3 regions of the Robertmurraya beringensis genome follow, and region 3 is predicted to be linked to each of the others. Evidence: riboswitches for the same ligand, from Rfam matches in the RefSeq annotation. Region 3 holds a riboswitch; each other region holds the start of a gene.
What was found. Region 3 has a riboswitch for S-adenosylmethionine ahead of ACFFHF_RS06230 (sugar ABC transporter substrate-binding protein). Riboswitches for the same ligand answer to the same signal wherever they lie in the genome.
Positions count from the first base shown of each region.

Region 1: linked by a shared signal. The riboswitch ahead of mtnK (S-methyl-5-thioribose kinase) and the one ahead of ACFFHF_RS06230 (sugar ABC transporter substrate-binding protein) in region 3 are both predicted to bind S-adenosylmethionine.
Region 2: linked by a shared signal. The riboswitch ahead of ACFFHF_RS19080 (homoserine dehydrogenase) and the one ahead of ACFFHF_RS06230 (sugar ABC transporter substrate-binding protein) in region 3 are both predicted to bind S-adenosylmethionine.

Region 1 is NZ_JBHLUU010000119.1:30,924-40,636, forward strand. It holds gene ACFFHF_RS18920 (carbon-nitrogen family hydrolase) at 48-824, shown strand; SAM riboswitch class I at 893-1,051, shown strand; gene mtnK (S-methyl-5-thioribose kinase) at 1,124-2,311, shown strand; gene ACFFHF_RS18930 (methylated-DNA--[protein]-cysteine S-methyltransferase) at 2,336-2,833, opposite strand; gene ACFFHF_RS18935 (PAS domain-containing sensor histidine kinase) at 2,848-4,314, opposite strand; gene ACFFHF_RS18940 (thiamine pyrophosphate-dependent enzyme) at 4,462-6,756, opposite strand; gene ACFFHF_RS18945 (2-oxoacid:acceptor oxidoreductase family protein) at 6,756-7,766, opposite strand; gene ACFFHF_RS18950 (acyltransferase family protein) at 8,031-9,065, shown strand; gene ACFFHF_RS18955 (B12-binding domain-containing radical SAM protein) at 9,179-9,713, shown strand, end outside.
Region 2 is NZ_JBHLUU010000119.1:57,046-66,758, forward strand. It holds gene ACFFHF_RS19065 (hypothetical protein) at 1-433, opposite strand, end outside; gene ACFFHF_RS19070 (hypothetical protein) at 457-726, opposite strand; gene ACFFHF_RS19075 (hypothetical protein) at 689-952, opposite strand; gene ACFFHF_RS19080 (homoserine dehydrogenase) at 1,035-2,312, opposite strand; SAM riboswitch class I at 2,377-2,490, opposite strand; gene ACFFHF_RS19085 (exonuclease domain-containing protein) at 2,565-3,293, opposite strand; gene ACFFHF_RS19090 (DUF294 nucleotidyltransferase-like domain-containing protein) at 3,283-4,254, opposite strand; gene ACFFHF_RS19095 (ammonium transporter) at 4,315-5,580, opposite strand; gene ACFFHF_RS19100 (DUF1836 domain-containing protein) at 5,809-6,378, opposite strand; gene trhA (PAQR family membrane homeostasis protein TrhA) at 6,518-7,165, shown strand; partial or broken gene ACFFHF_RS19110 (manganese catalase) at 7,232-7,929, opposite strand; tRNA gene ACFFHF_RS19115 (tRNA-Val) at 8,093-8,165, opposite strand; gene ACFFHF_RS19120 (Fur family transcriptional regulator) at 8,668-9,102, shown strand; partial or broken gene ACFFHF_RS19125 (YozQ family protein) at 9,323-9,481, shown strand; gene ACFFHF_RS19130 (hypothetical protein) at 9,586-9,713, shown strand, end outside.
Region 3 is NZ_JBHLUU010000017.1:39,259-48,971, reverse strand. It holds gene ACFFHF_RS06240 (DUF1801 domain-containing protein) at 1-97, shown strand, start outside; gene ACFFHF_RS06235 (DNA alkylation repair protein) at 136-843, shown strand; SAM riboswitch class I at 992-1,099, shown strand; gene ACFFHF_RS06230 (sugar ABC transporter substrate-binding protein) at 1,224-2,336, shown strand; gene ACFFHF_RS06225 (sugar ABC transporter ATP-binding protein) at 2,587-4,089, shown strand; gene ACFFHF_RS06220 (ABC transporter permease) at 4,091-5,092, shown strand; gene ACFFHF_RS06215 (cupin domain-containing protein) at 5,193-5,840, opposite strand; gene ganR (galactan degradation operon transcriptional regulator GanR) at 6,047-7,039, shown strand; gene ACFFHF_RS06205 (WG repeat-containing protein) at 7,189-8,922, shown strand; gene ACFFHF_RS06200 (YibE/F family protein) at 8,966-9,713, opposite strand, start outside.

The DNA of each region.
Region 1 (9,713 bases), on a different contig from region 3:
ACTTGTAAAGTATTTTTACTAATATTTTTTAGAAAAGGTGGTTTCTTATGAGAGTTTCATGTATTCAGATGGATATAAGCTTTGGGAATGTAGAAGAAAACTTTCAAAAAGCGGAAAGATTAATAGAGTCAGCAATGGCTGAAAAACCTGATTTAGTCATTCTTCCAGAGCTATGGACCACAGGCTATGATTTAACTCGCCTCGATGTTCTTGCTGACTTAGAAGCAAAAAAGAGCATTGAATTTTTGCAGAAATTAGCTAAAAAACATCATGTGCACATAGTTGGAGGATCTGTTGCTTCTCAAGAAAATAACGGTGTATACAACACCATGCTGGTTATTAGTAACGAAGGAGAACTTGTTTCCACATACAGTAAAGCGCATCTTTTTAAGCTAATGAATGAGCATGAACATCTTCAATCAGGCAGTACAAACGGGATGTTTGCTCTAGACAAGAATTTATTTGCAGGATTCATATGCTATGATATTCGCTTTCCTGAATGGATTCGTGCTCATACGACAGAAGGAGCGGAAACTATCGTTGTTGTTGCTGAGTGGCCTCTCCCTCGATTGAACCATTGGAGATCTTTATTAATTGCTAGAGCGATTGAAAATCAATGCTTTGTCATAGCATGCAATCGTTCAGGCTCAGATCCCGACAATGTGTTTGCTGGGCATTCATTGATTATTAATCCTTGGGGAGAAGTAATTGCTGAGGGAGACGAACTTGAATCTATTGTAACTGGTCAAATCGATTTGGCAGAAGTAAAGAAAGTCCGCAACACGATTCCGATATTTTCAGACCGTCGGACAGACTTATATTAAAAACTGTTGACAACTTTAACACTATGCTGATATGATTCTGATCAGTGAATATTAACTGAAAATTACATCTCTTATCAAGAGTAGGCAGAGGGATTTGGCCCGATGAAGCCCAGCAACCGACCGTAATTCCATTGTGAAATGGGGCGCTATCAATTTAGCGCCGGATAAATCCGTAAGGCACGGTGCTAATTCCAACAGAAAGAAATTTCCTTTCTGGTAGATAAGAGGTTTGTTGACTAAAGCCTCAAACCTCTTTCTAGTAGAAAGAGGTTTTTTTATGCAATAGGAGGATAATCATTATGTCAACAGTAATACAAGAAACTTATCAACCATTAACAGAAGAAACAGCCATCTTATTAGCAAAAGAGAGAAATTTATTCTCCGAAAATAGTACTCTATCGTGTACAGAAATAGGAGATGGCAATTTAAATTTAGTTTTTCATATTAAAGATCAAGATGGAAAAGGCATCATCATAAAACAAGCTCTTCCATATGCAAAAGTAGTAGGTGAGTCATGGCCACTCACTTTAAAACGTGCCACTATTGAAGCAGAAGCATTAAAACTATTTAAAAAGCATGCTCCTGACTTTGTTCCTGACGTGTATTATACGAATGAAGTATTAGCTATTACGATTATGGAAGATTTATCACATTTGACTATCTCTAGAAAAGGGTTAATTGACGGAAACGAATATCCCCTGCTTGCAAGTCATCTTGGCACATACTTAGCCAATACAACCTTTTTCACATCAGAGTTCGGGGTGGATAAGGGACAAAAGAAAGAGCTTGTTGGAAAATTTATCAACCCAGAATTATGTAAAATTACTGAGGACCTAATTTTCTCCGATCCTTACTTTGATGCAGAGACCAATGATTTTGAACCACAGCTCACTTCAACCGTTGAAAAACTATGGAAGGATACAGAGTTAAAACTTCAGGTAGCCTTACTGAGAAAAAGCTTCTTAACGGAAGCGGAAGCACTTTTACATGGTGATCTTCATACAGGCAGCTTATTTGTTTCGAAGGAAGAAACAAAAGTAATTGACCCAGAATTTGCATACTTTGGTCCTGTAGGTTTTGATATTGGTCAAGTCATTGCCAATTTATTGTTCCAAGCAATTGCCTTCGAAGAAAAATCCGATTCGATATACTCACAGGTAAGAACATTTTGGAATGTGTATCAAAATCAATTTTCAATCCTATGGGAACATGACAATTTAGAACCATTTGCTCGTATTGACGGTTTCCTTTCTTCTACTCTACAAAAATACTTTCAGGATGCAGTTGGTTTTGCTGGATGCGAACTAATAAGAAGAACAATCGGTCTTGCCCATGTAGCAGACTTGGATGGTCTTCCAGATGAAAAGGAACGAATTGCAGCGAAGGAAAAATCATTAGCGTTAGGTAGAGAATTAATTCTCAAGCGCAATGAATTCACATCCATTGAAGAGTTAGTTACATTTTTACAAACAAAAAAATACGAGTAGAATGATTCTCTACTCGTAATCTTACTATCGTTTAAAGCCAGCTCCTTCTAATGTAAGGAGCTTTTCCTTTATATCTGTACGTGTTCCTGCATAACCTGTTAGCTTCTGATTTTTCCCTATTACTCTATGGCATGGAATAATAACAGGAAGACGATTTGCTTTATTCGCCTGTCCGATTGCACGAACCGCCTTACTATTTCCTATCTTTTCTGCTACTTCTTGATAGCTGTAAGTTGTTCCAAATGGAATCGAGTGGAGGACGTTCCAAACAGATTGTTGAAACTCAGTACCTTCCAACTGAAGTGGCAAATCAAAGTCCTGTCTTCTCTTTGAAAAATAGTCCTTCATTTGCTGCACTGCTTCTTTTACCAGTTCATTATCAAGTGAAAAAATCGGCTGGTGAACTCTTTCATGCCTCTTAAAATCTTCAACTCCAATATGAACGGCCGATACCAGTCCATCTTTAACTACTATATAAATGGTCCCTAACTCCGATTCAACCGTTCCATACAATCTGTTCATACATGACTCCACCTTTATTTTCCGACTGGTAAATACACATGAAATACCGTCCCTTTTCCAACTTCACTTTCGACTTTAATCGTACCCTCATGCTCCTCTATAATCCGATAAGAAACCATTAGACCTAGGCCTGTTCCCCTCTCCTTTGTCGTATAGAATGGCTGACCAAGTTTCTTTAACTTTTCCTCTGGAATACCATAACCCTCATCCTTTATCGAAATATGGATCCGATTATCTGTAGTTTGATTCATTGTAATCGTGATAAATCCACCGCTCGGCATAACTTCTATTCCATTTTTAATCATATTTATAAAAACCTTTTTCAACTGATTAGGCTCACAGATTAACGATGGTAAATCATCATCATAATGAAGGAGGAACTGAACATTGTACAAAACAGCTTGTGCACCTAATAGATTAACCGTTTCAGACATGATTTGAGTAATACTATGCTCCACAAATTTAATCGCTTGTGGTTTGGCTAAAATTAAAAATTCATTTATTATCGCGTCAATACGATTCAGTTCTGTTGAAATTACATCAAAATACATCGAATGCTTTCCTTCACTGGAGTCTTCTAAAAGCTGAATAAAACCTTTCAACGCAGTCATAGGATTACGAATTTCATGTGCAACTCCAGCTGCCAACTGACCGATTACACTAAGGGTATCAGATTTATGAAGATTAGCCTCCATTTCAAGCTTTTCCGTAACATCCCTAAAAGTTGTTAAACTTAGGTTACTTACTACATTTTGCTTGGTGGAATACTCATAATGTAAAGTCTTGCCACTTCTTGTCGTTAATGTTATCGTACCTGTTGTATGACCTTCAATCATGAGATTTTTCATAACTTCATTTAACTCGTCATCCGGAAAATGACAATTGATCAGCAAATCACGCATTGTTTTTCCGACAACTTCATATTTAGATACTTTCAAGTACTTTTCACCGGCTGGATTCACATCTATGATTCTTTGATTTTCATCCCATAATAACATTCCGTCAAGGGAGCCTTCAAAAATCTTTCGAAATTTTTGCTCACTCTCTCTTAGCTTTTTTTCCATTTGGTACCGTTCAGTCACATTTCTAAAAATGGTCATATGATATCCATCAACGACATAAAGCTTGGTTGAAAACTCAAGATATTTCATTTGACCATTGTACATTTGAAATAGCAATTCGTCACGAACGGAACCTCTTCTGTTTAAGTCTTGAATGATCGCATGATATTTTTCATCCTTTTCGTACACAAAAGCATCTATTGGATATTGCTTTAATATATCAAGGCTACATTCGAATAAGCGACAGGCGGCATCGTTTGCATTAATGACGCTCATATTTTCATTCCAGAAAATAATTGCATCAAGAGACTCTATAAAAAATGATTTAAAGAGGTCTGCAATGGGTATCTCTATATTATTTTTCTTCATTTGATTGATTCGCACATTCTCTATACCTATACTTGAAAGGAACGTATTCACGGTATCTCTCCTTATAAAGGAACTTCTTAATTATGAATTCTACACTATTCCCAAAACTCCTCTATAGGAAAAAAGAACGTTTTCTAATGAAAAATATTTCAAACCCAAAAGTAAAAGGAGCAAAGTAGTTAACTTTGCTCTTTACTATTATAATAATGGATTTTCGTGCTTCGCCTTAAGACGTTGCCATCTTGCCTCTATTTCCTTACCAAACTCATCTAGCATTGGTTTGTTTTCTTCCTTTAGTAAGTGTTTGGTTTTACCCATGTAGGCTAACCAATCTGCTAAAGGTATACGCTTTTTCTTGTCTTCTGGATTGTACGTAATGGTCGTTTCCCCTTGTTCCACTTCATACAGTGGGAAGAAACATGAATTAACAGCTGCTTCCATAATAGTTTGACCAAATCTTTCCTCTGACTTCCAGTTTAAGGGGCAAGTAATTAAGATCTTCCCGTAAACTGTTCCCACGTTTTGGGCATACCACTGAGCTTTTGCTGCTTTTTTAATCAAGTCTTGTGGAAATGCTTCTGTACCCGTAAACACATACGGGATATTTGTAGAAGCCATTATCTGTGCTGTATCTTTATGATGGAATGCCTTTCCTTGTTGTGCTTTCCCTACATTTGTTGTGCTTGTCATATGACCCAATGGCGTAGAATATGACATTTGTGATCCGGTGTTCATATACCCTTCATTATCATACTCAAGCATAATCAGCTTATGATTTCTTAAAGCCGTTCCAATGGCAGATCCCATACCAATGTCCATCCCACCATCACCTGTAATCATTACATACGTGACATCGTCTGAAACCGGTACTTCTCCTCTTTCCTTTAACTCTAAAAATGCTTCTAGTGTTCCCGATAGAGTTGCAGGACCATTTTGGAATAAGTTATGAATCATCGTTTGCTTATGAGATGAATGTGGATAAGCAGTTGTGACTACATACGCACAACCTGTTTGGAATAGAACGACCACGTCTCCTTCAATTCCTTTAAAGAATAACTCAAGGCCTGGGAAGATTCCACAACCAGGACATGCACCATGACCTGATGCTAGTCTCTTTGGCTTTGTCGTCAAAGCTCGTAAAGGTGGAATTTTCACCTTGAGCTTTTTCGTCTCTTCATCTTGGTTCACTTCAATTAACCCCGTTTTGAATGCATCGCCAGACTGAGGTTCAATAACTGGTTTCAGCACATTTTCAACTTCACCAGGTACATGACCATAGTAATCAAATGCCTTCTCAACATAGCCTTTTTCCTTTGCATCAAGGGTCATCTCAAAAAACTTGGTCGCATCATCCGCGAAAAAATCCTTTCCTCCCAGTCCGAAAACACGACTTAATACAAGTGTTTGATTTTCTTTATCCTCCTGTAAAGCAGATTTCACCTCATGAGTGAGGTTTGGTCCGTTTGCTCCATATGAATCTGCTCGTTCCCCAACAAGAAGTGCTTTTATATTTTTCAGTGCATCACGAATCTGTTCGCTTGGAAATGGACGAATAATATTTGGGCTGATTACTCCAGCTTTTATTCCTTTAGCTCGGAGTTGGTCTACTACATCTTTTGCAGACTCTGCCGCAGAATTTAATAAGAATAAAGCAACTTCTGCATCTTCCATGCCGTACAAGTCAAGTACCGGATATTCCCTTCCAGATATCTTTTTGTACTGCTCTGCTACCTCTTTAAAAACCTCGCCAGCCGCATACATGGCTTCCGATTGCTGGAAATGGTTGTTTAATAGATCGTCACCATTCATATGAGCACCGATAGTGACTGGTTTTTTAGGGTCTCGAGCAAAATGATAATTAGTTGGACATTCGCCAACAAAATTTTGTACAACTTTTCGATCTTTAAAATAGTTTACCTTACGCTTTTGATGAGAGGTAAAGAAGCCATCATAAGCGACAATCACCGGCAATCTAACCTTTGAGTGCTCAGCTATTTTTAAAGCCATTATGTTCATATCATAAACTGCCTGGGGTGTTCCTGCTGTTAAGATCACCCAACCCGTATTTAACGCAAAATATAAATCAGAGTGATCTCCTCTTATATCTAGCGGTCCACTAATAGATCTTGTAACGAGATTCATAACCATCGGAAATCTAGTGCCGGATTGAACGGGGAGCTGTTCAAGCATATACATTAATCCATTTGCGCTTGTCGCATTAAACACACGTGCACCTGTCACAGCTGCTCCGTAACAAATGCCCGCAGAACCATGCTCTCCATCCGCTGCTATTAATTTAATAGTATGCTCTCCACGAGCTTTCATCTGATCTAAATACTGTGCCACCTCTGTTGATGGGGTAATAGGAAAATATCCCATTAAATGATAGTTGATTTGAGCTGCAGCCATAGCGGCCATTTCATTTCCAGATTCAAATGTAGCTAATTGTTTAGGCAAACCCATTGCTTGTAATTCTTTTTCTAAAGTTGCCATTACCTTACACCCCCTACAAATGGAAAGTATTGTTTTACTGAATGTTCTTTTGCATAACCAATCACTTCTCGAAGGTCATTTAATGCATCTGTCGGACATGCCTCTACACACTTCAAGCACCCCTTACAATATTGATAGTCAATTCCTTTAAGGAACGTCTGCTTTCGACCTCGTTTATCTTCTCCTTCTTCCCAAACAAAGCAGTAGTCAGGACAAACTGTATCGCAAGCAGCACAATTAATACATTTTTCTTGATGAAATTCAGGGACAAACCCTTGTCTAGATCCACTTAAGTCCTTCAAAATACTATTCGCTTGAGAAATCATTACTCCCCCAATAGCCTGTGTGTTATATCCGAGCTGCGGTACAGGTCTAGTAAAGGATCGTCCTTCCGCATGATCTGGTACCTCATAAGTTTTGAATTGTACTTCATTATATCCACGATCAAATGTGCGAATGTTTGGTTCTACTAAGTGCGGATATTTCTTTTCAAACGTCTTTCGTATAACATTCCTCATGGTTTCCGGGTTTAAAAAACTACAAATGCGGAATAAGGCACCAAGCATCGCAGTATTCACTTTTGTTTTTTCTTCAACAGCAATGCCGAGAGCATCAACGATGGCCAGTGTACCATAGTTTAGTTTCAAGTCTTTTTTCACGTCATCAAAATCTCTAGTTGAATTAACCAGTACAATACCGTCACCCGTTAATCCACTTACCACATCAACCGTTTTATATAAAGCCTCGTGAAAAACTCCAATTACATGAGGCTGTTCTATTGGGCTATGGTCCCTGATGGCAACTTCAGCATCGCAAAACCGGATAAAACTCTTTACTGGTGAACCTTTCTTTTCTGATCCATAGGATGAAAAGTTTGAACCATTCAATCCGTGCCCAAGCACCCCAGATTCAGCTAGCATTTTTCCGGCTAGGTTTGCACCTAATCCTCCAATAGATTCCAATCGTATTTCAAAAAAACCTAACTCATTTCTAACAGGTAAAATTGACATAAGCTCCCCCCAAAACGAAAGTTAATTGTTTAAATTTTAAGGTAATGAGCCACTTTACGCTGTGATAAATATCAAACAATTGCAATTTTTTTATGAAACAGCTGCTTTTTTTTGTTATTTTTCCAATAAAGCCAAGCAAAAACCGTTATATAACAGACGTTTACATGTATTAAAACAGTTAGAAGGGAGGCTTGGAAGAAAGTGTCAGGTTTTATGACTAGAAAAAGAGGGTAAGAAATAGTAGACTTTCGGAAGGAGGATAAGATGAAAAAACGAGACTTTTACTTTGATAATGCGAAATTTATATTAATCTTTTTTGTTGTGTTTGGTCACTTAATTCAATCATTCATTCAAGACCACTATACGGTCTATACTTTATATAAAACGATTTACACTTTTCATATGCCAGCTTTCATTCTCATCTCAGGGTACTTTGCCAAAGGATTTGAGAAGGAAGGCTACTTAAGGAAAATTTCCTTTAAACTAATTATCCCTTATTTAATTTTTCAACTAATCTATTCCATTTTCTATTTCTTTTTAGATTCAAAAGAGACCTTTGTGATGGACCCATTTGATCCCCATTGGTCACTTTGGTTTTTAATCAGTCTATTCTTTTGGAATCTATTTTTATTTGCTTTTACAAAAGTGAATAGGAAAATTGCCCTGATGCTTGCTGTTATTCTCAGTTTACTTGTTGGGTATGTAGATTGGATGACAAATTATTTAAGTCTATCAAGGACATTTGTATTTTTCCCACTCTTTTTACTTGGGTTTTATTTAAAAAAGGAGCATTTTAAAATTCTTTCAAGTACACCTTACCGAGTTGCATCACTTATACTGTTCGCTATCGTCTTCACTGGTTTTTTTGTAGCACCTGATATGAACTATCAATGGCTATTTGGATCAAAACCATACGAAGCATTAGGCGCAGAAATCTATACTGCACCTATCATGAGGTTTGGGCTACTTTTGCTTAGCACTATGCTGGTTCTAGCCTTTTTCTCACTCATTCCTAAGAGGCAGTTATTCTTTACTCCGTTTGGTAAAAATACACTTTACGTATATTTGCTACACGGATTTATTGTTCAGCCATTTAGGCAAAGTGATGTACAGGATTATTTTTATAATGTGGAAACCTTCTTTCTGCTTCTATTAATTTCATTTGTAATTACAGTGTTACTATCGAGTAAGCTTTTTACGACTTTTGCACAGCCATTGATAGAACTAAAGATGTCACGCCTGAGGCAATTCGTTACAAGATTTCATAAACATATAGAAAAAAGGAAGCTCAGTCATTAGACTTCGGCTTCCTTTTTTTTCTATCGTTTGTATGTTATGTTTTCCCTTCTCTATATTTGGAGAAAATATGATAAAATATACTGATTGTATAAAGAGACATAAAGGAGTAAAAAATGAAAGTTATTGCAGCAACACTTAACGCAAAATATATTCATACAAATATAGCTATTCGCTATCTTAAAGCTTATGCTGAACCTGAATTTGAGATCGAGCTTTCTGAATATACAATTAAGGATCCAACAATGAATATAGTAACCGATCTTGTCCAAAGAAAGCCGGATATTATTGGGTTTAGCTGTTATATATGGAATATTGAAGAAACAATCAAAGTTGTTAGTATGATCAAAAAGATTAATCCTATGATTCAAATTGTCGTAGGTGGTCCCGAAGTTACTTATGATGTGATGGAATGGATGGAAAAAGTGCCTCAATTTGATTTTATTGTCATTGGTGAAGGTGAGGAAACATTTAAAAATCTTCTTCAGCAGCTAGACTCTGAGAAAGATTTTCATCAAGTGCCGGGAATTTCCTACCGTACCGAAACAGGAGAAATCAAATTAAATCCACAGCGTCATAAGCTTGATTTACGTGAACTTCCTTCTCCATACCGTTTTAAAGAAGATATGGAGCACCTAGGAAAGCGTGTGT
Region 2 (9,713 bases), on a different contig from region 3:
CCCAAGCTAGTTGAAGCAACTGCTCTTGTTCAGGTGTTGTTTTTATCACATTTACTTTTGGATTTTCAGGTAGGGGTACAGGCGTTCCCTCTTCATATACTTTTGGTACATCGTGGTAGTCCTTTAATGGCGAAAAACCCTTTGCACGAGAGCCGTTCGTTTTAAGTTCTTCTAAGGGAATTAATTTATTGCTCGTTGCAAATGCTCCCGAATGGCAAGAGATACATCCTGCTTTTGTAAATACTCTTTCACCTTCCTCTGCTTTTTCATTATCCTTTTGCAATCCACTTGGTACTGGTGAAAGAGAATTCATGTATGCACTCATTGCGTTTAATTGTTCATATATCTTATATCCAGGCGAGCTCGATAATACTCCAACAGATGTCATATAGGAGGTTTTAGGGTAAGTGGGAGATTTAGTCAATCGATTCACACCAGGTACTCCAGGGGTAGGATCTACTTTCGCAAAACTCCAGCTTTTAATCTTCCTTCATCAAATACAACCTTAATACCAACCGGTGTTTTAGCCCCTTTAGCCACATCAAGACCTGTATCAATTAAGTCACCTTTTTTTATGTGAAAATCACCAGCAGAAAAATCTTTATACGCTTCGACCTGAAGATTATTCGTACTTTCCCCATTTAATTTTAAGATTGCCTTTCCTATATTACCTAACGTTAAGGCCCCATTAAACATTCCTAAAATATCTGAAAAAAAACACTTCATTCCCAAAGGTCTCCTCATAAAATAATTTTCGTCCTAACTCAATCTGTTCTGATGTCCCCATCTCCCCCCCGTTTGACACAGAAGCTATTTTCGATTTCTTTTCTGATTTTCTTACATCCTCTGCTTCCGGAACAAATGCGTAATCAAAGGAAACATTTGTTAATGTATAGATAACAACACCAAAGATAAGCATAATAACTCCAAACAAGATTAAAAGTTTTCTCATACTACACCTCCATAGCAAACATATTATTTGCCCTATGGAGCTTTACAATACAAAAAAAAGACGCAATCATTATGCGTCTTCCCTAGAAGCTATTAACTACATTCAATTGATCTCTTTTTAGACCGATAGGTGATACAGGGTAACGTTTATATAAGACAGGTAGCTTCACACTCTCTAGCTCACCTTCGTATAAGAAACTTCCGTATATACTACCACCAAGCTCTTTAACCACTTCTTGAAGTATATTTACATGCTTTGAATTTTCATTTATAACCGCTTTTAAGCGTAGCCATTCCTCCTTGTTTTGCAGTGGAAATACAGCTAATTGAATACTTGCATTATTCTCCTTTTCATTTTGATTTTGATAGCTATATCGATGTACTTTTTGCAAGGGCTGTTTTTGTTGTTCAATTTGTACCAAATCTTCAATCATAGCACTTGCAGTAGCCTTTGAACCAGCTCCTGGTCCTTGAAGCATAAGAGTTCCAACCAAATCCGTTTTTATAACTATGCCATTGTCTACCCCCTCCACATTGTAAAGAGGATGTTCAGAGCTTACAAACGTAGGCTTTACGGTTGCCTTGATTCCCTCGTCCACTCTTTTCAAAGAGGCCAGCAGCTTTAGCCTTAATCCATGTACCTCACCTAAGGCTAGATCTTCTAAAGCGACTTGTTCAATCCCAATTCTTTCAACCTTTTCCCAGTCGGGTTGCTCATGGTAGATTAAACTACTTAAAATCATTTGCTTATAGAAAGCATCTCTACCAGAAATATCACTTTCCGGATTAGCCTCTGCGTATCCGAGTTGCTGTGCCTCTTGCAGGCATTCTCCAAAGCTCAATTTCTCATTTCTCATTTTCGATAGAATGTAGTTACTCGTTCCATTCAATATACCCTCTAGAACTAAAATTCCATTCACTTGAAGAAGCTGAATAATCGTTCTAAGTAAAGGAATCCCTCCTGCAACAGCTGCCTCAAAAGTTAAAAACTTACCTTTATTTAAAGCATATTCCATGAGCTCCTCACCACGATTGGCAAGCAATTCCTTGTTTGCACTTATCACATGACAACCCCGATCTAAAAATAACTTTGTATAGGAATAGGCTGGTTCAATACCAACAATCGCTTCAAACACATAGTCTATTTTGGGGAGAGCTAAGATTTCGTCAATCTTTGTAGTTACAATAATATTTCGAGGAAGTTGACGTTCCTTTTCCGACTTCACTAATATACCGACAATTTCAACCTTCTTACCAATTACCTTTTCCAGCTTCTCCTGATGTGTATGAAGGATGGTATCATACACACCTGATCCAACCGTACCAAACCCTAAAAGAACAACTTTCACCGTTTTCATCATGTTTTCCTCCTCTGATAAAATAAAAAACCCTCTTCTAAAGAAGAGGGTTTATGGTTATCATCTCTTCTTATCTGTCAAAGCACGATTGCTTTGCAGGAATTGGCACCGTGTTTTCTATAAAAAGAAAATCGGTTGCCGGGTATCATCGGGCCAGCCCCTCCACCACTCTGGATAAGAAATCCAATATTCAGTTCATTTATGGATAATAATAGCACAAACTTTTTTAATAAGTAAAGAAAGAATTATAGTATCTTACAATTTTGCCATAAGATTATATATATCTTGAAGAGTCTCATATCCCTTTTCCTGAACGTTTTCAATAAAAATACACCACAGTACAGCGGTCAATTTAGCATCTCCCAGCGCATGATGTCTATCCACTACTTCTATCCCATACCGCTCGCAAATATCCTCAAGCTTGTTTTGAGTTAATTCTGGATCGGCAACTCTTGATAGGAATGACGTATCAATGATGCGATGTTTTTGAGGAGCTTTGAATTGTTTCCAATTCGCTGCTTGCAAGAAGTTTTTTTCATGATTTGAATGGTGTGCAACAAGTGGCGTTCCTCTAGCAAAGTGATAAAAATCCAGTAGAACATTTGACAAAGGAGGCGCACTCCTTAGTTCCTCTTCTGAAAGCCCTGTTAACTCTTTCACCAGGATCGGAAGTTCTTTATCGTATTGAACTAAAGAATAAAAGGAATCAGCTTCTTTCACATGAGCTCCTTTTGTCTTTATAGCACCAATAGACAAAATTTCATCCCCTTTTTCAGGAAAGAAACCTGTGGTTTCAAGGTCAAAAACTGTCACCTCTAACTCCGACAACGGAATCAGTAAGGCATTGTCTGAATTTAATTCTTTTTGCATTTGACGCAAAAAGGCAACATGCTGACCGTTTTGTCCCTGTAAGCCACTATATACATTTGTCCCCATTTTCCCCTGGATTCCTCTCACAAAATGAATAAATGGTTCAAACGCCATGATTTCCACCCTTTTCAATCATTCTCTGAACGTATTGCTGCAGCTTCTTTCCATCTTTCAGTATCTTTTTAATTAGTTTTTGATTGTCTTTCGTAAGTTTTTTTACATACAAGTAGTGGGAATCATCATATGAAGCTGTAGAAGAAAGGTGTTCTAAGCGAAACTGAAGAAGCTGCGAATAGTTCTCCTGATAATGAGATAACTCCTCATACTTCCCTAATTTATTAAGCTCTTTTAATCTACCTATTGTACTAGTCTCGGTTATCCCTTCTTTCCATGCTAATAGCCGAACTGCATTCACATATGGTATAAAAGCAGAATACTTCAAATCAATAGCTCCAGCATGTATTCCCTTCTCCTCAACAATGATCTGTCCTAGTGGACCAATCGTCTTTTTAACATGTTTTACATTTTCTAATAATCGTCCTAAAAATTGAGGATGGGATCGACTATATTCGTGGATAATGTTTTTAAGATCGAATAGAAGTTCATGCTTACCTACAAGTTTCCTAGCATCATAGAAAATCTGCAAATTGCGAATCGACACCCAACTGCTCTCCTCCATCCAATTTACCACCTGTTTATTCCAACTAACAGCCGTTTGACACCATAATGGGTTTGAACTCATTACCTTACCATCGCACAATGGGTATCCAACTATTTGTAATCCCATTGATAATTCCTTACCTAACTCACTAAAATAATTACCTGCCTCTGGACTATCATCTTGAAAAATAATCCCATGATCTTGGTCACTAATTAATCCTTGTTCAAATCGTCCCCCGCTACCAGTAATAAACCATACAAAAGCACATGGAGGTTCAATATTCATTCGGGCACTTGCAGTCTTAAATACCTTCATCATAATCTCGTCGTGGAATTCATTTAAAGATTCTGAATTGGATATATACTCTTCAACATGAGTTTCTTTCCATAATTTTATTGACTCATATGAACTCAATTCTTACACGCCCTTTAAGTAGATAAGGAAAGCCCCATAAAATGAGGCTCTCCTTATTAATTATGAAGAAACTTTTTGATTTTCACTAGTTAAAAATACTTCTGGGTATCCATAGCTACCATGTTCACTTACATCTAGACCCATAATTTCTTCCTCTTCAGTTACACGAAGACCACCGATTACTTTTTTAACAATCGCAAGGATGGCGAATGATACTACAAAAGCGTATAGCCCAGATACACCCACACCCATTGCTTGAACCCCAAGTTGCTCTAATCCACCGCCATAGAATAAACCAGGCTTACCAACTGTCGCTAATTCTGGTGTTGCAAAGAACCCTGTTGAAAGTGTTCCCCATACCCCTGCAGCACCGTGAACAGATAGGGCAAAGATTGGGTCATCAATTTTACGCTTTTCAAAGAATCTCGCGCTATAGAATACTAGAATACCAGCTACAAATCCGATAACAACCGCTGCCCATGTATCAACGAATGCACATGATGCTGTAATAGCAACCAGTCCTGCAAGTGCACCATTTAAGATAGTAGGAATATCTGATTTCCCTAATACTACCCAAGAAATAATTAACGCTGCCACTGCACCAGCACCTGCTGCCAGGTTCGTATTAAGTGCTACAAATCCAAAGAATCCTGCATCAACTGATACGGTACTACCAGCGTTGAATCCGAACCAACCAACCCAAAGAATAAGAACACCTAACGCTGTAAATACTTGATTATGTCCATAAATATTGTTTGCAGAGCCATCTTTGTTATATTTGCCAATACGAGGCTTTAATAGAATAGTAGCTGCAAATGCTGCCATCGCTCCTGTTAAGTGAACAACCGTTGAGCCAGCAAAGTCTTGCTTACCATGTTCTGCTAACCAGCCACCGCCCCAGATCCAATGAGCAACTACCGGATAAACTAATGCTGAGAACAATACTGTAAAGATTAAATATACAGATAATTTTGCACGTTCAGCAAATCCACCAAGAGCAATTGTTATGGCAATTCCTGAAAAAGCTAATTGGAATAAGAAGAATACCGAGGAATTTAGTGCTAAATCTAATTCTGCTCCACCATAGAAAAAGTTCGATAGACCTACAAAGAAATTAGCATTGTCACCAAAAATAAATCCAAAACCTACTGCCCAGAATACTAATGAAGCTAAACCGAATGTAAAAATGGTTTTACCTGCAATATGACCAGCGTTCTTCATACGAGTGGAACCAGCTTCTAGCATGATGAATCCACCAATCATGAAGATAACTAACACTGCCGACACCATTACCCATAGACTATTCATTAAGTAGTTTACATCCATTTTTCTTTTCCCCCTTAATTTTTGTTGTGTAACTTTACTTAACAGTATAATGTCATAAAATATAACATTAGTTCGAATAAGTTTATTTTAAACGATATCCACAAAGAGTCAATATTATTTACAAACATTCTGAAAATACCATGTAAGATAATCTGACAATCACCAGATGTAAACCTTTTCTTTTTGATTTGACAACAAAAAACACCATCTTCCAGAAGGAAAACGGTGTTATTTTATGCTTATTTCATCAACAAGCTTTTCAGCTACTCGTCGATAATGATTGCTAATATTAATTAATGAGGCGACCAGGAGAACTTTTTTTAAATAAAGATTATCTTCTTCAGTGGTACCTTCCATCTCTTCCATCACATCTTGCCAGTGTGATTTTACCTCTTCGTTAAAGGATGTAACATTCTTCATAGCCAAATTTAGATAGGATGTATAGAATTTTTCTAAATCCAGATTATCTGATTGGATACCGTCGTTCAAACCAACTAATGTTGTCTTAATATCATTAATGGACAAGCCACCCTTAAGCTGGAATATGAGACTAATGAGTATGAGGTGTTCCTTTGAATACTTCTTATTTTTTATCGGAATAAACAATTTATCCTTAGCGTAATTGTTTATCATAGTTTTTGTTAATAATTTCTCATCTTTATTTCTTTTCGTATCATTGAATTTCTGATCAAACAATTGGATAACTTGATCCATATATAAATCAATCGCTGGAATGTCATCCATTGTAATTTGTTGTTGCAATCCTAGTTCGTCAATAAGCTCGTCAAGATGTTTCATAATTCTCTCCTTTTTTCTTCTATATACATATCAATTTTACTTCACAAATCTTTATAAGTAAATGTTGACTAGTTGTCGTAATGCGTATACTATAATAAGTAGTTATAAAAACTACATAAAGAAAAAAGGAGAGAAGCATATGCTTTCTTATATTAGAGAACCTATCAACGGTCTAACCCATTTAGCAGGAGCCATCCTTTCGTTTATCGCCCTCTTAGCGTTGGTAATTAAAGCTTCCATAACCACAAGCTCTGCTTTGGCGATTACGTCTGTTATCATTTTTGGGTTAAGTATGATATTACTTTATTCAGCTTCAGCCACCTACCACATGGTTGTTGCAAAAGATTCAGTCATTGCTTTTCTACGTAGGCTTGATCACTCGATGATTTTTATTCTCATTGCAGGAACATATACTCCTTTTTGTTTAATTAGTTTGAACGGTTTAACCGGCTGGGTCCTGTTTTCTATTATCGTATTTGCTGCTCTTTGCGGTGTGTTATTTAAAATGATTTGGTTTAGTTGTCCTCGTTGGTTATCAACAATCATCTATATTGTGATGGGTTGGATGGTTATCTTTGTTGCTTCTCCTCTTGCAGAGATTTTGAGCAGCACTGGTTTATTTCTCCTCATTTTAGGAGGAATTTTTTATACAGTAGGTGGTATTATTTACGGAGCAAAACCTAAATTTCTTCAATCGCGTTTTATGGGGTTTCATGAAATTTTTCATATTTTCATCATGCTCGGATCGACCGCCCACTTCCTATGCGTATATATGTATGTACTATAAAGATCAGTTCAACAAAGGCCATTATCCACACACGGATAATGGCCTTTTATTTAAATTTTTACATCATACATATTGGAAAACACCCTCCCATCCATACTTGGTCCACTCGCCCATCGACCACCACTGGCACTTTCATTCCCAGAGGACAGATTAAATAACACATGCGACACTTCTCTTTTTTCCAAATTACGAGGGAATGTGCTTGGAACAACAATATTTTCTTAGCTTCTAGTTCCTTAATAGCTGCAATCCACTGGTTTTGATGCATCGTGTCACGAGCAATTAACCAAGAAGCATATCCTTGACCCCTCGATCATTGGTCATTTCATACAATCTTACTACCTGTAATCTCCCCTGTGACTTAGCATTTAAATTAGCTCTAAAGTCAGCTAACAAATTGCCGCTAGCAATTATATAATCCGCTGTCCATCTATTCCCTACGCTATCCGCTGGCATTGCGCCCAGACCTGAAACAATTGCGTGTTGCGGGTTCATTCCTCCTAAAATTGCACCAATTACGGGATCTTTGGCAGCTTCCTCTAAATCACCGACCGGAGCTCCATCTAGCAATCTAGCAATCATAGTTGCTAACATTTCAATATGAGCTAATTCCTCTGCTCCCGTATCCCTTGGAATAAATATTGCAAAGCTACAGATATCTCACCGAATTGTCCACCTAACACTTCTTGCAGATTTTTAGCGAACAGCGGATCCGGTCTTTCTGGTTTAGCCTGGTATTGAAGTTCTTTAACATGATAAAACATCGAGCCACCCTCCGACTTTTATGAATATCTATAACTTTCGCTTTTTAACCGCAATGACATTGTATGATATCACTGGGAATTGGGTGACTGTCCATGGAATAAGCATTCAAGAAAACAGAAAAAAGCTCGAAACCTTAAAATAAAAGGTTTCGAGCTTTTCGTATGACCTGTGAGGGACTTGAACCCCCGACCCCCACCCTGTCAAGGTGATGCTCTCCCAGCTGAGCTAACAGATCTCTTATAAAGTACATATTTTATTATACTTGAAATAAGAGAATTGTCAATATGATCCCACAGACAATCGAAGTATTTAATTTTCTTAGAGACATCCAACATCCCTTTGTATTTTCATAAAATTTTCCCAACATCCTAACTTATTGGATTGATTTTAATCGATTTTCCAATGCATCTATTCCTTTGTTGCCATTGCTTTTATTCTTACAGCTTCAGCAGGTGCCACTTGTGTTTTTTCAAGCTCTGACGTTCCTCAAGGCCACCCCATTTTACCTCCAGTAAAAGAAGCATAAAAAGTTCGGCGGTCTGAAAAAATTCAGATCGTCGTTTTTAATTCCAATCTTATTATTATTCCATTTTCTATTAATAACTAACTAAAAATAGATATTAATTTAAAATAATTATAAATAGGTATTGATTTTAGAATGAGAAATGTTATCATTAATTATATACTCAACTCGAACTTCCCAAACTTTTAATCTACCAGTAAAGAGGTTCTGTTTTATGACTAACGAGTTTGATTTCGATAAACTTATCCCTTTTTTAAAAGAACGCGGACTACGGATTACACCACAAAGAATGTTAATATTACGAACGATTGCTTCGATGACTGGTCATCCAACTGTCGATGAAATACATTCACAACTCCCTACTATTAGTATCGCAACCATCTACAATAATGTAAAAATGTTTGTGAAATTAAAAATTTTAAATGAATTGCCCTACGGTAATGGTTTAAGCAAATATGAATTTAATATAGATGAACATTATCATGTGATATGTCATATATGTGGTATAATCGAAGATTTCAAATATCCATTATTAAGTGAAGTAGAAGATGTAGCTAACAAGTTAACTAAATTTCGTGTTCATTCTCATCAGCTTGAGCTTTATGGAGTATGTAAAAATTGTTATGAAAACAAAGAAATGACTAAATAAAAAAGTAGGCGATTATTATGCATAACAGTATATGCCCTAAGTGTCAAACTCCCATTAAGCAATTGAAACATAGTGTAATCTGTAAATGTGGAAGTAAGTTTAAAATTAGAAAAAATTAAATATGTGTAGTTTTTTTAGTTTGTATGTATGCCCTTCTCGCTTTTATCAAAAAATAAGTTTGAATGTTGATGGAAAAAGATGAAAAGGCGGGAATGCAATGAAAAAAAAGAACTCATCAAAAATTGCTGGTAAATCATTTGAACCCTCTGATTACAACAGTAAAAACCAACTCGAAATGGGCTTAGCCCAAACACATGAACAAGCAAGTGATGGTTATTATGAAGGAACGATTGACCAAGAACTCGAAAAGAATGACTGATTCAAAAAAAGTGTGGAATTTTTTCCACACTTTTTTCATTTATTGAATAAAGAACATTTGTTCGTATATAATAGGGATATCAATCTAAATTGCGAGGGATGCATTTGCAGAGAGCATTATTAAAGGCATTAAATGAGAAGCAACCTCTAGAGATCATCTATCTTTCCGACAAACAAAAAATTACTCAACGAACAATCATTGTAAATGAAATCAATCCACATACGATCCGAGC
Region 3 (9,713 bases):
GGAGAGAATTCTAAGCGGAAAGGGATTAAAGGATTGCACTTGTGGACTTTCTAAAAAAATGCCCTCCTGTGATGGCTCGCACAAGAACATTCGATAAAAAAAATATGATAAAAGTAAGGAAGGAAGTTCAAAGCTATGGATATTGAAACAGTGATGCAAGAGCTTGAAGCCCTCGGTAAAGAACGAAGTAAGAAAATGTACATATCCAATGGTGCGCACGAGCCACTTTTTGGCGTGGCAACAGGGGCTATGAAACCAATTGCAAAGAAAATAAAAATCAACCAAGATTTAGCTGACAAGCTTTATACCACAGGTAATTACGATGCCATGTATTTTGCAGGCATTATTGCTGACCCAAAAGCTATGACTGAAGCAGATTATGAACGCTGGATAGATGGTGCGTATTTTTATATGCTGTCCGATTATGTGGTCGCAGTCACTTTATCAGAGTCAGATATTGCACAAGACGTTGCAGATAAATGGATTGCAAGCGGTGACGAATTGAAAATGTCGGCTGGATGGAGTTGCTATTGCTGGCTTTTAGGGAATCGAAAGGATAAAGAATTTTCCGAAAGCAAGATTTCCAATATGCTGGATATGGTGAAAAATTCGATTCATGATTCGCCGGAACGAACCAAATCTGCTATGAATAATTTCGTATACACGGTGGCGATTTCCTATTTGCCGCAACATGAAAAGGCAGTCGAGGTCTCAAAGGAAATAGGAATCGTAGAAGTCAAACGAGACAATAAAAAAAGCAGTTTCTTAAACGCTTATGAAAGTATTCAAAAAGAAATGGATAGAGGGAAGCTTGGTTTCAAACGTAAATATGTACGATGTTAAAAAATAGTTTTGTATCGGGATGCTGATCTAGAAATTACGTGGGAATAATATTTCTATTAAAAATATTTAGAAAATACTATTGACAATTTGTTAATAGAATATTAAATTAAGTTTTATACTTTATTAAAGTAAATGAATAAAATACGTTCTCTTATCAAGAGTGGCAGAGGGACTGGCCCGATGACGCCCAGCAACCGTTCCGAATGGAATTGGTGCTAAATCCTGCAAAACAAGATTTTGTTTTGAGAGATAAGAGAGGAGTAGTCCTTATTTTGTGATGAAACCTCTCTTTTCTGGAGAGGTTTTTTATATTTTATAAAAACTCTCCTAAGAGCAACGTTGGTAAGAAGACATAAAAAACAAAAAGGGGAGAAAGAATCATGAAGAGGAACTTTTTAAAGAGTGCATTTGTATCAGCTATCGCTGCAACACTTTTGCTTACAGGCTGTGCAACAGGGGGAGAAACAAAGGAAGCAACAGGATCGAACACACCGATTGAAGGTGTACCTGAGCGCTTTGCAAATGGAGACCAACCAAAAATCAAAGTTATTCGTAAAATTGGTGGGGACGATCACACAGCTCAGTTCTTAGCAGGTGCAAAGCAAGAAGGGGAAGCATTAGGATTCCAAGTGGATGTATTTACGGCAAATGGAGATACAGCGAAATTTCATGATGCGATTAATCAAGCGTTAAATCAAGATTATGATGGATTTGTTATTTCTCACGGTGATGATGATGCTACCGTTAATGACATACAGAAAATTGTTGATGCTGGAAAAAGCGTAGTGGCATTTGACTCGAATGCAAATTTAACAAGTGTTGACGGTGTTACTCTTGTGTCACAAGATGATGAAGCACTAGCTACTCTATCATTGGATCAATTAGTAAAAGAAACAAAAGGGGAAGCCAATATTGCATACCTATGGGTGGACGGATTCCCACCAATGGTTAGACGAAATAAAGTGTATGAAGAGGTTCTAGCAAATAATCCTGGCATTAAAGAAGTGGAGCGCTTTGGCGTAGCAGCAGCTGATACTAGTGTTCAAACCCAAAATGCGGTTGCTGCAATGTTGAATAAATACCCTAAGGGTGAACTTGATGCGATTTTTGCCACTTGGGATGCTTTTGCCATCGGTGCGGCTCGCGCGTTAAAAGAAGCTGGCAGAGAAGAAGTTAAAATCTATGGAATCGATGTTTCAAATGCTGATTTGCAGGAAATCCAAAGAGAAGGCAGCGCTTGGAGATATACGGCAGCTGTTGATCCTAAGTTGATTGGTTCAGTAAATATGAGAATACTAGCAAAGAAATTAGCAGGCGAGGAAACACCACAAACGTATGATTTGGAAGCTTCACTTATCTCTCAAGAAGACCTTCAAAAGTCAAAAGATCCTGTTAATATGGTCAATTTAAGTGAAATCATTGAAGGATGGGGTCAATCAACAGAATTTGAAGAAGACTGGATGAAGACGCTAAAGGAACACTATAAGAAGTAAGGGACTTATTGATAGGCACTCTTTTTCACTAGATAAAGAGAGTGTTTCTTTGAAGAAAGTATAAAATATTGAACTTTGAACAGTGTCTAGCTCCAGCGCCCAGCGACTAGTGTACTTCGCTCTCCTCCCTACGATAAGTCAACATCGGATCGCTAACGCTCTCCGTGTTTCCTTTATCTCAGTCAGAGCGCTCCAGTCCATACGTCGCTTAACGGGCGCTTGCGCTTTTCTTTGAAAGGACGGTGACATCATGACCACTTTAGAGATGAAAAATGTGTCAATTGAATTTCCGGGTGTAAAAGCATTAAATAGGGTGGATTTTTCAGTTAAAAGCGGGAAAACTCATGCCTTAATTGGAGCCAATGGTGCTGGGAAGTCAACCTTGATGAAGGTTCTTTCAGGGGCATATGATCACTATACTGGTGAAATCACATTGGATGGACAATCTATGACCATTCGTTCGCCCAAAAGTGCCATGGACGCAGGAATTCAAATTGTATATCAGGAAGTGGATACAGCTCTGATTCCCTATTTAACGGTTGCGGAAAATATCATGTTAATGGACACGGTACACAACATGGGAAAGAAGCAATGGGTTAATTGGAAAAGCTTGCATTCTAGAGCGGCCACCATCCTATCAGAAATGAATTTGTCTCTTCCAACTAAAAAACTAGTAAGTGAATTAACATTAGCAGAAAAACAAATGGTCTTAATCGCCAGAGCGGTGTCAAAAGAATGTAGATTCCTCATCTTAGATGAGCCGACAGCACCTCTTAGTCATACGGAGACAAATGAGTTATTTCGTATCGTACAAGAATTAAAGAACCGTGATGTTGGAGTTATTTTCATCTCACATCGACTTCCAGAGATTTTTGAGATTTGTGATGATATTACGATTATGAGAAATGGGGAAGTAGTTGAGAGACAGAGGATTTCGGATACTAACCAAAACAAAGTAGTGGAGCATATGCTTGGTCAAAAACTCGGTGACCAGTTTCCTGATAAATTCATGACCATTGGAGACACATTCCTTGAGGTAAAAGGACTTACAGATAAAGATAAGATTAAAGATTTTAGCATGAACGTCAAAGCAGGGGAGATTGTGGGAATTGCTGGACTTGTAGGTGCCGGTAAGACCGAGTTCTGTAAAGCTTTGTTCGGGGTTGAAGGCAAATTAGTGGCAGGAGAAGTCAAGGTTAACGGAAAAAGAGTTAATGTTAAAAACCCGTATGAAGCGGTTAAGAATGGACTGGCCTTGGTCCCTGAAGAGCGCCGAAAAGAAGGGATTCTTGTAAATGCGTCGGTTGAATCAAATTTAACTGTAGTGAATTTAAGGCATTTTTCAAAAGATTTTAGTTTCCTGGATAGGAAAAAAGAAAAGTTAGTTGCAAAGGCACTGATCAATCGTCTTGGAATAAAGACACCTTCTGAAGAAACAAAAGTTCAAAATCTTTCTGGCGGTAATCAACAGAAGATTGCCATTGGCAAGTGGCTCGTAGCCGATGCTGATGTCTATATTTTTGATGAGCCGACCAAAGGTGTAGATGTTGGAGCAAAAAAGGACATTTTTAATCTTATTGTCGAGCTGGCAAGCCGCGGAAAAGCTATTATTTATGCATCATCTGAACTATCAGAGATTATGGGAATTACGAATCGGGTCTATGTCCTTTATGATGGAAGATCAGTGAAGGAACTAGAAACAAAATCAACTAATGAAGAAGAACTATTATTCTATTCAACAGGGGGCAGGTAAGATGGAGGCAAACATAACAGCAAAGAAACAGACCCCGGCAAAAACGTCATTTGATCTATTCCAATTTTTTTATAAATATGGAACGATTATTACGATCATTGCACTAGTGATCATATTTTCATTGGCCAATCCCGCATTTATACAAGGAAATAATATTGTAAATATCCTGCGTTCCATTTCAATTGTAACTATCATTGCAATCGGGATTACCATCAGTTTAACGGTTGATGGCTTTGATCTTTCCGTTGGATCGGTGGCCTCCTTATCAAATGCAATCGTGATTTCTATGTTCGTTTGGTTTTCGCAAAATACCTTTGTAGCTATTATTTCGGCAATTGCCGCAGCATTAATTGTAGGGATATTGAATTCTATTATGATTGTAAAAATGCGGATTCCTGATATGTTAATGACGCTTGCAACCATGTTCGTTATTCAAGGAACGGCATTGACCTATACAAAGGGAGCGACTGTTTCACAAAACATGGTGTTGCCTGATGGAACGATGGCAGAAGGCCTTATTAGTCCGTTTTTTTCGAAAATCGGCCAGGTGCCATGGATTATTGTCATTATGGTTGTTGTCGTTGTTGTGGTTCATATCTTTTTAACGTATACGAAACATGGAAGATACATGTATGTGATCGGGGGAAATAAAGAAGCAGCAAGACTATCAGGTATTCCGGTTAATAAGTACAAAGTGGCTGCCTACCTGCTTTCTGCGCTCTTTGCCGCCATTGGCGGAATTGTCTTAGCTTCACGGGTTATGACATCTGAAATCAACTCAGGTGCACCTTACTTAATGGATTCTGTAGCAGCTGCATTTATCGGATTTTCCGTTTTAGGTGCCGGTAAGCCAAATGCATTCGGAACCTTCGTTGGTGCGGTGTTGATCGGGATTTTAGCAAACGGACTTGTAATGATGTCTGTTCCCTATTACGCAATGGACATCGTAAAGGGAACGGTTTTAGCATTTGCATTAGCCATCACATATTATAAACAAAAATAATAAATGGAAGAGGCCTATTCGATGTGAATGGGTCTATTTTTATTTTTAAAATTGAAAAATCATGGTTTCCTATGTTTTGGATTGCATTAATAAACAACTGTTAGCCCCAATATTGCTGATAATGGTGACCGTATAGTGGCTGTGGGTATTGCCGAATATATCGGGATGGTTCATGCGTTTGATTAATATGTTGATAAGGGCTATGATCCGTTGATCTATTACAATCCTTGTATGGACCTATATATGTTGATGGTTTAACAGATGAAGTGGCTTGTTTCCATTGATTTTCATTAAGACAATAGGTATGCGCCATGATTTTTGCAGGGGTAAATTTCAATATATCAGAACCTAAAATAACTTCTGGAGTAGGCGCATTAAAAATAGCCAAAAGATGGGTGTTATCAACTAAAGCTATTTCATAATGCCACCATCCTTGTGGAACATTTGCCACTTGTCCAGGTGTAATAGTGTAATTTAGGATTTGTTTTGTAAAAGGATTTAGTATCGATACTGTAGCAGAACCAGAAATACAATATACAAGTTCGGCTGCATTTTGGTGATAATGCGGTTCTACTATATTATTCGTGCTAAGGAAAATATCTAAGAGAGACACATTTTCAAGTGTATTTAACTGTTTAATACCTAAAACATTAATATAGTTTTTGTTATCTTTAATGAACAAGGGACTTGTATTAACATCAAAAGTGAATTGAGTGGATGGAGATGTATAATCCATATATGAAACCATAAATATTTCTCACCTCTGTATTTTAAACATAAATCTCTAGGCATGTTATGCACGAGAGGGTTGTTCGGTGTAACACTTTTATAGCGTATATTCAAAGTGTGAAATTATAAATAAAATTTTTTCCTACTAATTAGTAAAAAAATTTACTTGTTAGGGTGGTGGTTGAATCGTATAATATGGGTATGGATAATTGGAGGTAATTGACAATGGCAACGATTAAAGATATAGCAGAACAGGCGGGTTTTTCGATTTCCACCGTTTCCCGAGTGTTGAATAATGATGAGAGCCTTTCTGTACCAGATGAAACACGTGAGAAAATATATGAGGTAGCTGAGAAGCTTAACTATAGAAGAAAAACCGTTCGGCAGTTAGTAAATAATATCGCCTTTTTGTATTGGCTAACAGATCAAGAGGAGCTTGAAGACGTTTACTTTAAAACGATGAGGCTTGAAATTGAAAAGTGGGCAAAAAAGTTTAATGTGGAGCTTACCACGTACAAAATTGCAGATGGAATAGCGAAAATTCCTGATAATATCAAGGGATTTATAGCGGTGGGGTCTTTTACAGACAAAGAATTACACCGTCTCAGAAGCATTACCCTAAATGGAGTATTTATTGATACAACTCCGGACTCTGTTCATTACGATTCCGTTCGGCCGGACCTGTCTGAAATGACGAAAAGAGCAGTGGATTTCTTTGTTGACAAGGGGCATAGCAGAATCGGCTTCATTGGAGGCACATTTCATAATCCGAATACAGGGCTTGAGGAAATGGATATAAGAGAGAAAACATTTCGTGCCTATATGACAGAGAAGGGTCAGTTGAATGATCGATATGTATTTTGTCGGAGAGGCTTTTCCGTGGATAACGGGTACTCTCTTATGAAGAATGCCATAGATACATTGGGAGAGGAATTGCCCACTGCATTTTATATAGCTGCTGATCCGATTGCGGTTGGTTGTTTACAGGCTTTAAATGAATATGGTATTGCGATACCAGGGCGAGTTAATCTTATTAGTGTAAATAATATTAGTATCGCAAAGTATGTTTCTCCACCACTTACGACTTTTCACATTGATTTAATGGAGTTATGTAAGAATGCAGTACAGTTATTGCTTGAAAGAGTGGTAGAGAAGCGGAAAATTGTTAAAACACTCTACCTTGGTTCTGAACTAATAGTTAGAAAAAGCACGGAATAAGAATGGATTATTAGTAAAAAATGAATGTTTTTTCTAGTAAAAGCGCTTCTGTAAATAACAGAAACGCTTTTTTAATTAAGGACAAAATACACAATTTAAGAAACACCCCATATGCTATTGAAAAAATGTTCATATGGAGTGATAGATACATGGAAAATCACCGTGTCGTGAATGAGTTATTTCCAGCTTCAATTAGAACTATAGACGGGATTCAATGGGGATATATCAATAATATAGGACAATTTGTTATCCCTCCTCAATATGAGGAAGTAAATGTATTCCAACCGAACGGGCTGGCAATCGTATGGCTAAACGGTCGTGCAGGTATAATTGACCAAAACGGCAAGTTTGTAGTCCGCCCCATTTATCATTCCATTTATCCCTTTTTTGAAGGCCTTGCATTTGTATTTGAGGATGAAAAGGGCTATAGCGTGATTAATGAGAAAGGAGAAATTCTAAATGACAAGCCCTACCCGTTTTCGTATATTGGTGATTTTCGGGAACAACGAGCTGTTATTCAGGAATTTGTAAATAGAACAGAATTTCTTTATGGCTATTTAGATTCTAGTGGGAACATAATCATTCCTCCTCAATATATCTATGCACATGATTTTCGTGACGGTAAAGCAATAGTAGGACTGAAGGACGGTACATCTGCAATTATTGGGTTGGATGGTGAGATCCTTACTATCTATCCTTTTGAACAAATGGGTCCGTTAAGTGAAGCATTGATTTCCTTTAGGAAAACTGTTCGGGATAAAGCTGGGTATGTAAATGAAGCAGGGAAGGTCGTCATCCCTCCTCGCTTTTCGTATGCTGGTCCCTTTGAGAAGGGAAGAGCCATTGTTAATGTCTCAGAGAATTATAAAAACGAATATGGATTTATTGATAAAACAGGAGCTTATATTCTTGAACCAAAATACCATGATATTCAACTGTTAAGGGGAGAGCGGGCTTCTGTTGCCAAAGCGATTGACCCAGAGTATCCTCAGGCTGGTACGATTTTTGCACTTGCCGATACGACTACTGGTGTATTTTTGACGGATTTTAGTTATGACAGTATGAATGAATTTGAAGGAAAATATAGCAGCGTAACAAAAGGGATAAGCTCTTTTTTTATCAATAAAAACGGCAGACGAGCTTTGAATCTACCCGTAATTCATGGAGTAGGAACACTTAGTTTAAAAGACCATTTGATTCAAGCCTTTGTTGATGAACGATATTCATACTTTAATAGATATGGCCATCTCATTTGGGCACAAAATTCCATTCTTCCCTTAAATGGCTCTCTTTTTATTCATGAAGGAAAGTATAGACCGACTAAAGATTATCTAGTGTATTATCCACAAATTGTTGGAATGACGGATAAAGAAGCTCAGTCTAAAGTAAACCAAGTGTTAAGGGAAACATCAAGAGTGAAGGAATTACCTAAGAATGAACCGTTATATTATAGTTATTCTGGCGATTTTAATGTCCAATTTTATAAGAAACATTTACTCGTTTTGGAATTGACAGGATATGAGTATCCCTTTGGTGCAGCCCATGGTATGCCATCAAAAATCAATATTCCCATTGATCTAAATACGAGCCGTATTTATGCATTAAAGGATTTATTTAAGCCTGACAGTAATTATGTAAACGTACTAAGTGAGGTCATAAGGAAGCAGATTCAACAACAAGAGGATTCCTATATTAACGAAGAAGATTATAAAGGGATAGTAGAAAACCAACCTTTTTATGTAACGAAAGAGGAGCTAGTCATCTATTTTAAGCCCTATGAGATCGCAGCCTATGCTCTAGGATTCCCAGAGTTTAAAATCTCTTATCAAGACATAAAGAGTGTAATCAATGAAACGGGAGCCTTTTGGCGATCTTTTCAATAATGTAAAAAAGAAGGGCTTGTGTGTATATACACACAGCCCATTTTTAATGAGATTTTTCTCTTGTTTTATCTAAATAATAAGCAGTGATCCATGAGGTAATCGGAATAATCAAGGCTACGCCTATTCCAGCACAAAGAATGTTAATCATTTCAGAACTGAATATTTTTGAATTGTCAATGTCTCCAAGTGAGTAAGAAAGGTCTTTAAACCAAATAAGCATAGCTAAGTATCCGCCAAAGAAGGCGAAAAATAATGTATTTGTATTGGTTCCGAGTATATCTCTGCCAATGCTGATTCCAAATGAAAATAATTCCTTCCGACTAACCTGCTGATTATGATTGTAGAGCTCGCGCATAGGAGAAGCAATGGAAATGGCCACATCAATAATGGCTCCTATCGTACTCATAATAATCATGGCCGCCCCAATCTTTACAAAGTCGACTCCTAAATACAAAGAGAACATGCTGAGTTCTTCCGTTTCTTCTTCTCCAAATCCTTGAATCATTGATTTCTCTGTGACAACCACAATGAAAAATAGCAAAATAGCCAAGGTGATAAGGGTAGAAACAAAGGCAGTGATGGTTTTATTGTTTACTTCATTGATAAAAAAGAGATTAATACAACTAATGATTGTACAGGCAATCAAGGTTAGAATAATTGGGTTTGCATTTGGATCCGTCATGATAAGGATGGTCAAAAGGAGGACAGCAAAGTTCAAAAATAAGGCAATAAAAGACTTTGCTCCTTTTTTCCCACCTATCACTACCATTAGAATAAATAAAATCACTGCT